DNA from 2 places in the Streptomyces sp. NPDC127114 genome. Region 1 is predicted to be linked to the other one. Evidence: riboswitches for the same ligand, from Rfam matches in the RefSeq annotation. Region 1 holds a riboswitch; the other holds the start of a gene.
What was found. Region 1 has a riboswitch for cobalamin ahead of cobN (cobaltochelatase subunit CobN). Riboswitches for the same ligand answer to the same signal wherever they lie in the genome.
Positions count from the first base shown of each region.

Region 2: another riboswitch for cobalamin. It lies ahead of ACFVGS_RS12470 (ABC transporter substrate-binding protein); the one in region 1 lies ahead of cobN (cobaltochelatase subunit CobN).

Region 1 covers NZ_JBHXTJ010000003.1:298,253-302,389, reverse strand. The annotation lists gene ACFVGS_RS05245 (precorrin-8X methylmutase) at 1-519, opposite strand, end outside; gene ACFVGS_RS05240 (cobalamin biosynthesis protein CobG) at 516-1,733, opposite strand; cobalamin riboswitch at 2,430-2,567, shown strand; gene cobN (cobaltochelatase subunit CobN) at 2,608-4,137, shown strand, end outside.
Region 2 covers NZ_JBHXTJ010000009.1:121,720-125,856, reverse strand. The annotation lists gene ACFVGS_RS12480 (amino acid permease) at 58-1,494, shown strand; gene ACFVGS_RS12475 (Mov34/MPN/PAD-1 family protein) at 1,580-2,005, shown strand; cobalamin riboswitch at 1,983-2,153, shown strand; gene ACFVGS_RS12470 (ABC transporter substrate-binding protein) at 2,192-3,163, shown strand; gene ACFVGS_RS12465 (FecCD family ABC transporter permease) at 3,160-4,137, shown strand, end outside.

The sequences.
Region 1 (4,137 bases):
GGCGCCGATGAAGCCGACCGGGATGCCGAGCACGGCCGCCGGCTTCCCGGCGCCCTTCGCGATCATCTCCAGGAGGTGGAAGAGCGCCGTCGGCGCGTTGCCGACGGCGACGACCGAGCCCTCCAGGCGGTCCCGCCACAGCTCCATCGCGGCGGCCGAGCGGGTGGTGCCCAGCTCGGCGGCGAGCGCGGGCACGGCCGGGTCGGACAGCGTGCACAGCACGTCGTTGTCGGCGGGCAGCCGCTTGCGGGTGACGCCGCTCGCGACCATCTGCGCGTCGCACAGGATCGGCGCGCCGGCGCGCAGGGCGGAGCGGGCGGCGGAGACGACACCGGGGGAGTACGCGAGGTCCCGGACGAGGTCGGTCATGCCGCACGCGTGGATCATCCGCACGGCGACGGTGGCGACGTCGTCGGGCAGGTCCGCGAGGTCCGCCTCGGCGCGGATCGTGGCAAAGGACCGGCGGTAGATCTCCGCGCCGTCCTTCTCGTACTCGAACATCCTGTTGCTCTCGCTCATCTCGTCGTGCGGGCCGTGGCCACGGCTTCGGGCAGGGAGGTACGGGGGGTGGCGGCGCCGTCCACCAGGTAGTCGCCGTCGCGGGTGGCGAGGACGTCCACCCACGTGCCGTGCGGGTGCCCGCAGCGCCGCTCGCACCCGGAGAAGTGCACGGGCAGCCCTCCCGCGGGCGCGCGCGCCGCCTCCGCCCGCACGTCCGCGAGGGACTTGGCGCAACCGGGCCGTCCGGTACAGGCGGTGACACCGGCGCCGGGGGCGTCGGGGCCGGCGATGAGCCCGTACGCCGCCAGCTCGGGGAGCCGGACGGGATCGGTCCGCACGACCACCCCGCGCCAGGGCGTGAACCGCACCTCGTCGGCGGGCAGCAGGCCCCGCAGCTGAGCGGCGGTCAGCCGGCCGAGCGGCGCGAGCACGTAGACGGCGTCCGCACCGAGCGGCCCCGGCGTGAGCGGGGCGCTGTGCGACGGCGAGATGCCGTGCGGGGGCGGGGCGCCGTGTGCGAGCGGAGTGCCGTGGGGCGGCCGGGTGCCGTGCGGCGGCGTCGAGTCCGCCGCGGGCTCGGCCGCGATCCCGGCCCGCGCCAGGGCCCCGGCCAGGTCGGGTACGTGCCCCTCGGGCAGCTCCCGCACCCGCCAGGCACCGTTCCCGGCGTCCGCGGCGGCCCGCAGAAACGCGTCGGCGGCGGCGAGCGCGGCGCGCGGCGCGTCGGCGCGGGAGACGCGGAAGGCCTGACCGCCGAGGCGGACCAGGGCGTGACCGGTAGCCCCGCCGGCCCCGCGGGGCTCGCCCGCGGCCGGCGGGTCCGCCGGGGGCCGGGGCCCCCTCCCGCCGTCGTCCGCTGCGACCAAGGTCACATCGCCGCCGAGCCCGGCGACGTCACCGCGCCCGTCGTCGAGGACGAACAGGAACCGTCCCGAAAGGGCAGCGGCCCACGCCTCGCCGCACAGCAGCGCGTCCAGCTCGCGCACCCACAACTGGGCGTCCGCGTAACCGAGTCCGTCGAGCCCGGCGGCCGGCGAGGCGACGATGTTGCGCACTCGCTCGTGGGTGGGCGAGGGCAGGAGCCCGCCCCGCTCCAGAAGGGCGGCGAGCTCGCCGCCGCACCCGTCCCGCAGGCCCCGCAGCTCGGCGTTCCCCCGCGAGGTGATGCTGATCCCGCCGTCACCCAGGCGCTCGGCCGCGTCGGCCAGGAGCTCGACCTGACGGTCGGTCAACCGACCTCCGGGGAGGCGGAGTCGGGCGAGGAACCCGTCATCGGCGCGGTGCAGACGCAGCGCTCCCGGGCATGCGTCACCACGGTCCCGTATGAGCGGTTCGTCCCGCCGGGACGAGGCGTGAGGGGTGGCCGGCATGGCGGCGAGCATACCCACGGGCGGAACGCCCGCCCGGCTGCCGTGAACGACGGCACAGTCGGGAACGGGCCGGGCCCGGGACGGGCCTGCTGAGGAGGGGCCCGGTCCGCGACGGGCCTCGTGGGAGGGGCCTGGTCCGCGACGGGCCTCGTCGGGAGGGGCCTGGTCTGCGACGCGCCTCGTGGGAGGGGCCTGGTCCGCGACGGGCCTCGTGGGAGGGGCCCGGTCTGCGACGCGCCTCGTCGGGAGGGGCCTGGTCTGCGACGGGCCCGGTCCGCGACGTGCCTGGTCCGCGACGGGCCTCGTCGGGAGGGGCCCGGTCCGCGACGGGCCTGGTCCGCGACGTGGCCGGTCCGCGACGGGCAGCGCTGAGCCCCGGTCCGCGACGTGGCCGGTCCGCGACGTGGCCGGTCCGCGACGGGCAGCGCTGAGCCCCGGCCCACGACGTGCCCCGTCCGCGACGCCGCGGCCCGCGGGCGCGGCCCGCGTCGCGCGAGCACCGCCCGGTGTGACCCGGCCGACGTCCGGTCCCCGCCCGTGCCCGGGCACGCACGATCTAGGATGCAGACCGGCATGGGGTCCCAGGGCCCCGGGGAGGAAGCCCGGTGAGAATCCGGCGCGGTCCCGCCACTGTGAGCCGGCTCCGGGTGTCCGGGTGGCCGGTGAGTCAGGAACTCCCGCCGTCCATACGACCACCCGGGGCGCGGACAACCCCGAGGAAGGGCCTGAGCTCGCCATGCTCCTGCTGCTGTCGCACTCCGACACCGACCTGCTCAGCGCCCGCGCGGCGAACGCCGCCGCCGCGGCCGGGGACACCGAGAACCCGGTGGAGTGGCGTTTCGCCAACCCCGCCCGGCTGCCCCGGCACGACCTCCCCGCCCTCCTCGACGGCGCCGAGCTCGTCGTCGTCCGCCTCCTCGGCGGCGTGCGCTCCTGGCAGGAGGGCCTGGACGAGGTCCTCGCCACCGGGAAGCCCGTCGTCGTGCTCAGCGGCGAACAGGCGCCGGACGCCCAGCTGATGGGCTCCTCCACGGTCCCGGTGGGCGTCGCCACCGAGGCCCACGCCTACCTGGCGCACGGCGGCCCGGCCAACCTCGGCCAGCTCGCCCGCTTCCTCTCCGACACGGTCCTCCTCACCGGCCACGGCTTCGAGGCCCCGGCGCCCGCCCCGACCTGGGGCCCGCTCGACCGGACCCCGAAGAGCACCGAGGGCCCCACGGTCGCCGTGCTCTACTACCGCGCCCACCACATGAGCGGCAACACCGCCTTCGTCGGCGCCCTCTGCGACGCGATCGAGGAGGCCGGCGGCCAGGCCAAGGCCCTGTACGTGGCGTCCCTGCGCGCTCCCGAGCCGGAGCTCGTCGACACCCTCCGCGCCGCCGACGCGATCGTCACCACCGTGCTCGCCGCGGGCGGCACCACTCCGGCCGACGCGCAGGCCGGCGGCGACGAGGAGGCCTGGGACGCGGGCGCGCTCGCCGCGCTCGACGTGCCGGTGCTGCAGGCCCTGTGCCTGACCGGATCCAGGTCGGCGTGGGAGGAGAACGACGAGGGCCTGTCGCCGCTGGACGCCGCCAGCCAGGTCGCGGTGCCCGAGTTCGACGGCCGGCTCATCACCGTCCCGTTCTCCTTCAAGGAGATCGACGAGGACGGCCTCCCGGCGTACGTGGCCGACGCCGAGCGCGCCGCCCGCGTCGCCGGCATCGCCGTACGCCACGCCCGCCTCCGGCACATCCCGAACGCCGAGAAGAAGCTGGCGCTCGTCCTCTCCGCGTACCCCACCAAGCACTCCCGCATCGGCAACGCGGTCGGCCTCGACACCCCCGCCTCCGCCGTCGCGCTCCTGAAGCGCCTCATCGCCGAGGGCTACGACTTCGGCCCGGTGGAGGACATCCCGGGCCTCGTCTCCGGCGACGGCGACGAGCTGATCTACGCCCTGATCGAGGCAGGCGGCCACGACCAGGACTGGCTCACCGAGGAGCAGCTGGCCCGCAACCCGGTCCGCATCCCGGCCGCCGACTACAAGCGCTGGTACGCCGAGCTGCCGCAGGAGCTGCGCGAGCAGGTCGAGGAGCACTGGGGCCCGGCGCCGGGCGAGATGTTCCTTGACCGCTCCCGCGTGGGCCGGGGCGGCGACCCCGAGGGCGACATCGTGCTCGGCGCGCTGCGCTGCGGGAACCTGCTCGTCCTCATCCAGCCGCCGCGCGGCTTCGGCGAGAACCCGATCGCGATCTACCACGACCCGGACCTGCCGCCGTCGCACCAC
Region 2 (4,137 bases), on a different contig from region 1:
CAGCACGAACGGCCCAGCGGCCGGTGCGCGGACCAGCATGGAGAAAGGCGCACCACCATGACCTCAGTGCAGGTCGACAAGCAGCACGACGGCAATGAGGCCGCGGACACCGCAGCCGGCGAGGGCTATCACCGGGCACTCGGCGCACGTCAGATCCAGATGATCGCGATCGGCGGCGCCATCGGCACCGGCCTGTTCCTGGGCGCGGGCAAGGGCATCTCCATCGCGGGACCGAGCCTGATCCTCGCGTACGCCATCGCGGGCATCGTCATCTTCTTCATCATGCGGGCGCTCGGCGAGCTCCTCATGTACCGCCCCGTGTCGGGCTCCTTCTCGGAGTACGCGCGGGAGTTCATCGGCCCCTTCGCGGGCTTCGTGACCGGCTGGACCTACTGGCTCTTCTGGGTCGTCACCGGCATCACCGAGGTCACCGCCGCGGCCACCTACATGACGTACTGGTGGGACATCCCGCAGTGGATCTCCGCCCTCGTCTTCACCGTGATCCTCTACGGCGCCAACCTGATCTCCGTGAAGCTCTTCGGTGAGCTGGAGTTCTGGTTCTCCATGGTCAAGGTCACCGCCATCGTCGGCATGATCCTGATCTGCGCCGGCATCCTCACCCTCGGCTTCTCCGACGCCGGCGACACCGCCTCGATCACCCACCTGTGGGACCTCGGCGGCTTCTTCGCCGGGGAGAACGGCATCGGCTCGACCCTCATGACCCTCCAGATGGTCATGTTCGCCTTCCTCGCCGTCGAGCTGGTCGGCGTCACCGCGGGCGAGTCCAAGGACCCGAAGACCGTCCTGCCCAAGGCCATCAACACCGTGCCGTGGCGCATCGCCGTCTTCTACGTCGGCGCGCTGATCATGATCCTGTCGGTCGTCCCGTGGACCGAGTTCAAGCCGGGCGTCTCGCCGTTCGTCGCCGCCTTCGAGAAGATGGGCCTCGGCATCGGTGCGGCCGTCGTCAACTTCGTCGTCCTGACGGCCGCGCTCTCGTCCTGCAACTCCGGCATGTACTCCACCGGCCGCATGCTGCGCGACCTCGCGCTCAACGGCCAGGGACCGAAGTTCTTCACGAAGCTGACGAAGAGCGGCACCCCGCTCGTCGGCACCACCTTCTCGGCCGCGCTGATGATGGTGGGCGTCTGGATCAACTACCAGTGGCCCGGCGACGCGTTCAACTACGTCGTCTCCTTCGCCACCATCTCCGGCATGTGGGCCTGGATCATGATCCTGGCCTGCCACGTCCGCTACCGCCTCAAGGCCGACCGCGGCGAGCTGCCCGAGTCCTCCTTCAAGGCGCCCGGCGGCATCTGGCCCAGCCTCTTCGCCCTCGCCTTCATCGGCATGGTCATCGTCATGATGGGCATCGACGAGGGTGCGCGCGTCTCGCTGTACTGCGCGCCGCTGTGGGGCCTGCTCCTCGGCGTCGCCTACCTGGTCCTCAAGGCCCGCAACCCCGAGGGCGCCGCCTTCGCCAAGCGGTCGTAACGCCTCCGACCTGCAAGGTCTCAGCATCCGGGCCGTCTCGTATCGAACCTCGATACGAGGCGGCCCGTCTGCTTATCCTGTCGGCATGCTGACCCTCACCCGAGCCCTGTACGACCAGATCGTGGAACACTCCCGCGCGGACCACCCCGACGAGGCCTGCGGCGTGGTCGCGGGGCCGGTCGGCACGGGCCGCCCCGAGCGCTTCATCCCCATGCTGAACGCGGCGCGCTCGCCCACCTTCTACGAGTTCGACTCCGGCGACCTGCTGAAGCTCTACCGCGAGATGGACGACCGGGACGAGGAGCCCGTGATCATCTACCACTCGCACACGGCGACCGAGGCCTACCCGTCCCGGACGGACATCTCCTACGCCAACGAGCCGCAGGCGCACTACGTCCTCGTCTCCACGGCCGACACCGACGGCGCCGGCCCCTTCCAGTTCCGCTCGTACACGATCGTCGACGGCGTCGTGGAGGAGGAAGAGGTCAAGATCGTCGAGGCCTACGAGTAGTCTGAGCCCGACCTTTCAGGGCGGCAGGACCCAGGAAGCCGGTGCGAGTCCGGCGCGGTCCCGCCACTGTGACCGCCCCCGAGGTCTGTCCGCCGGACAGGCCCTCCGGGGCGCGAGCCAGGAACTGACCTGCCGCCTTCTCACCACCGATCGGGGACGTGGAAATCCCCGGAGGAGGCCAACGCCGTGACCTGGCGCCGCCCGCTGCTGCCCGCGCTCGCCCTCGTACCCCTGCTCGCCGCCTGCTCCGCACCGGCGCCCGGGACCACACCCACCGGCAAGGCCGCGCCGGGCTTCCCGTACACCGTCACCAACTGCGGGGTGACCACCACCTACCAGGCCCCGCCGAAGCGCGCGGTGACCATGAACCAGCACGTCACCGAGGTCATGCTCGCCCTCGGCCTGGAGAAGTCACTGGCCGGCACCGCCTACCTCGACGACGCGGTCCTGCCCGCGTACAAGAAGGCCTACGACTCAGTCCCGGTCCTCGCCGAGGAGTACCCCTCCAAGGAGGCGCTGCTCGCCGCGAACCCGGACTTCGTGTACGGCGGTTACGCCTCCGCCTTCGACGCCAAGGCCGGCCGCGGCCGCGACGACCTGAAGCGCTCCGGCATCGAGTCCCGGCTCAACACCGAGTACTGCCCCTCCGGCGCCACCTCCTTCGACGACCTCTACCGCGAGGTCCGCGAGGTCGGCCGCACCTTCGGCGTCGCCGACCGCGCCGAGAAGTGGAACCGCGAGGCCCGCGCCGCCCTCACCGCCACCGAGCAGCGCCTCAAGGGCGCCCCGCCGGTGTCCGTCTTCGTCTACGACAGCGGCGACAAGACCGCGTTCACCGCCGGCGGCAAGGGCATCGGCAACGAGCTGATCACCCGGGCCGGCGGCCGCAACGTCTTCGCCGACCTCGACAAGACCTTCGGCGACGCCACCTGGGAGCAGGTCGTCGCCCGCAGGCCCGAGGTCGTCGTCATCTACGACTACGGCACCACCACCGTCGAGCAGAAGAAGCGACGCCTCCTCGACGACCCCGCCCTGCGCGAGGTCCCCGCGATCAGGAACCGCCGCTTCGCCGTGCTGCCGCTCTCCGACACCGTGCTCGGCGTCCGGGCGCCCGCCGCCGTCGGCAAGCTCGCCGCCCAGCTCCACCCCGGCCGGTGAAGCGGTACGCGACCGTGGTCGCCGGACTGCTCCTGGCGCTCGCGGCGGCCGTCGTGGCCTCGCTGGCGCTCGGGTCCGTCCGCGTCCCGCCCGGCCAGGTGCTCGACGCCCTGACCGGCCGGGCCGGGCCCTCGCCGTACCGGACGATCGTGCTCGACCTCCGGCTGCCCCGGGTGCTGCTCGGCGCGGTCGTCGGCGCCGGGCTCGCCGTCGTCGGCACCGTCCTGCAGGCCCTGGTCCGCAACCGGCTCGCCGACCCGTTCCTGCTCGGGATCTCCTCCGGGGCCTCCGCCGGAGCCGTCGCCGTGATCGTCCTCGGCGTCGGCGGCGGGATCACCACCAGCGTCGCGCTGCCCGCCGGTGCCTTCGCGGGCGCGCTGCTCGCCCTCGTCCTCGTCTACGGCCTGGCCCGGCGCGGCGGCACCATGACCGGGCCGCGGCTCGTCCTGGCCGGCGTGGCCGTCTCGTACATCCTCTCCGCGCTGACCACCCTGCTCCTGGTCGTCGCCGGCCGGCCCGAACAGTTCCAGGAGGCGCTGTTCTGGTCCCTCGGCGGCCTCGGCAGCGCCCGCTGGGACAGCCTGGTGCTGCCCGCGGCCGTCCTCGCCGCCGGCATCGGCGCGCTCCTCACCCTCGCCCGGCCGCTCGACCTGCTGCTCGTCGGCGAGGAGGGCGCGACCGTCCTCGGCCTGGACACCGCGCGCTTCCGCGCCGCCGTCTTCGTCCTCGCCTCGCTGGTCACCGCCGTCCTCGTCGCGGCGAGCGGAGCCGTCGGCTTCGTCGGCCTGATGGTCCCGCACGCCGCCCGCGCGGTCGTCGGCGCCCCGCACCGCCGGCTGCTCCCGGTCGCCGCGCTCGGCGGGGCGGTCGCCCTGGTCCTCGCCGACCTGGCCGCCCGTACCGTCGCCGCGCCGCAGGACATCCCCGTCGGCGTCCTCACCGCACTCACCGGCGGCCCGTTCTTCCTCTGGCTG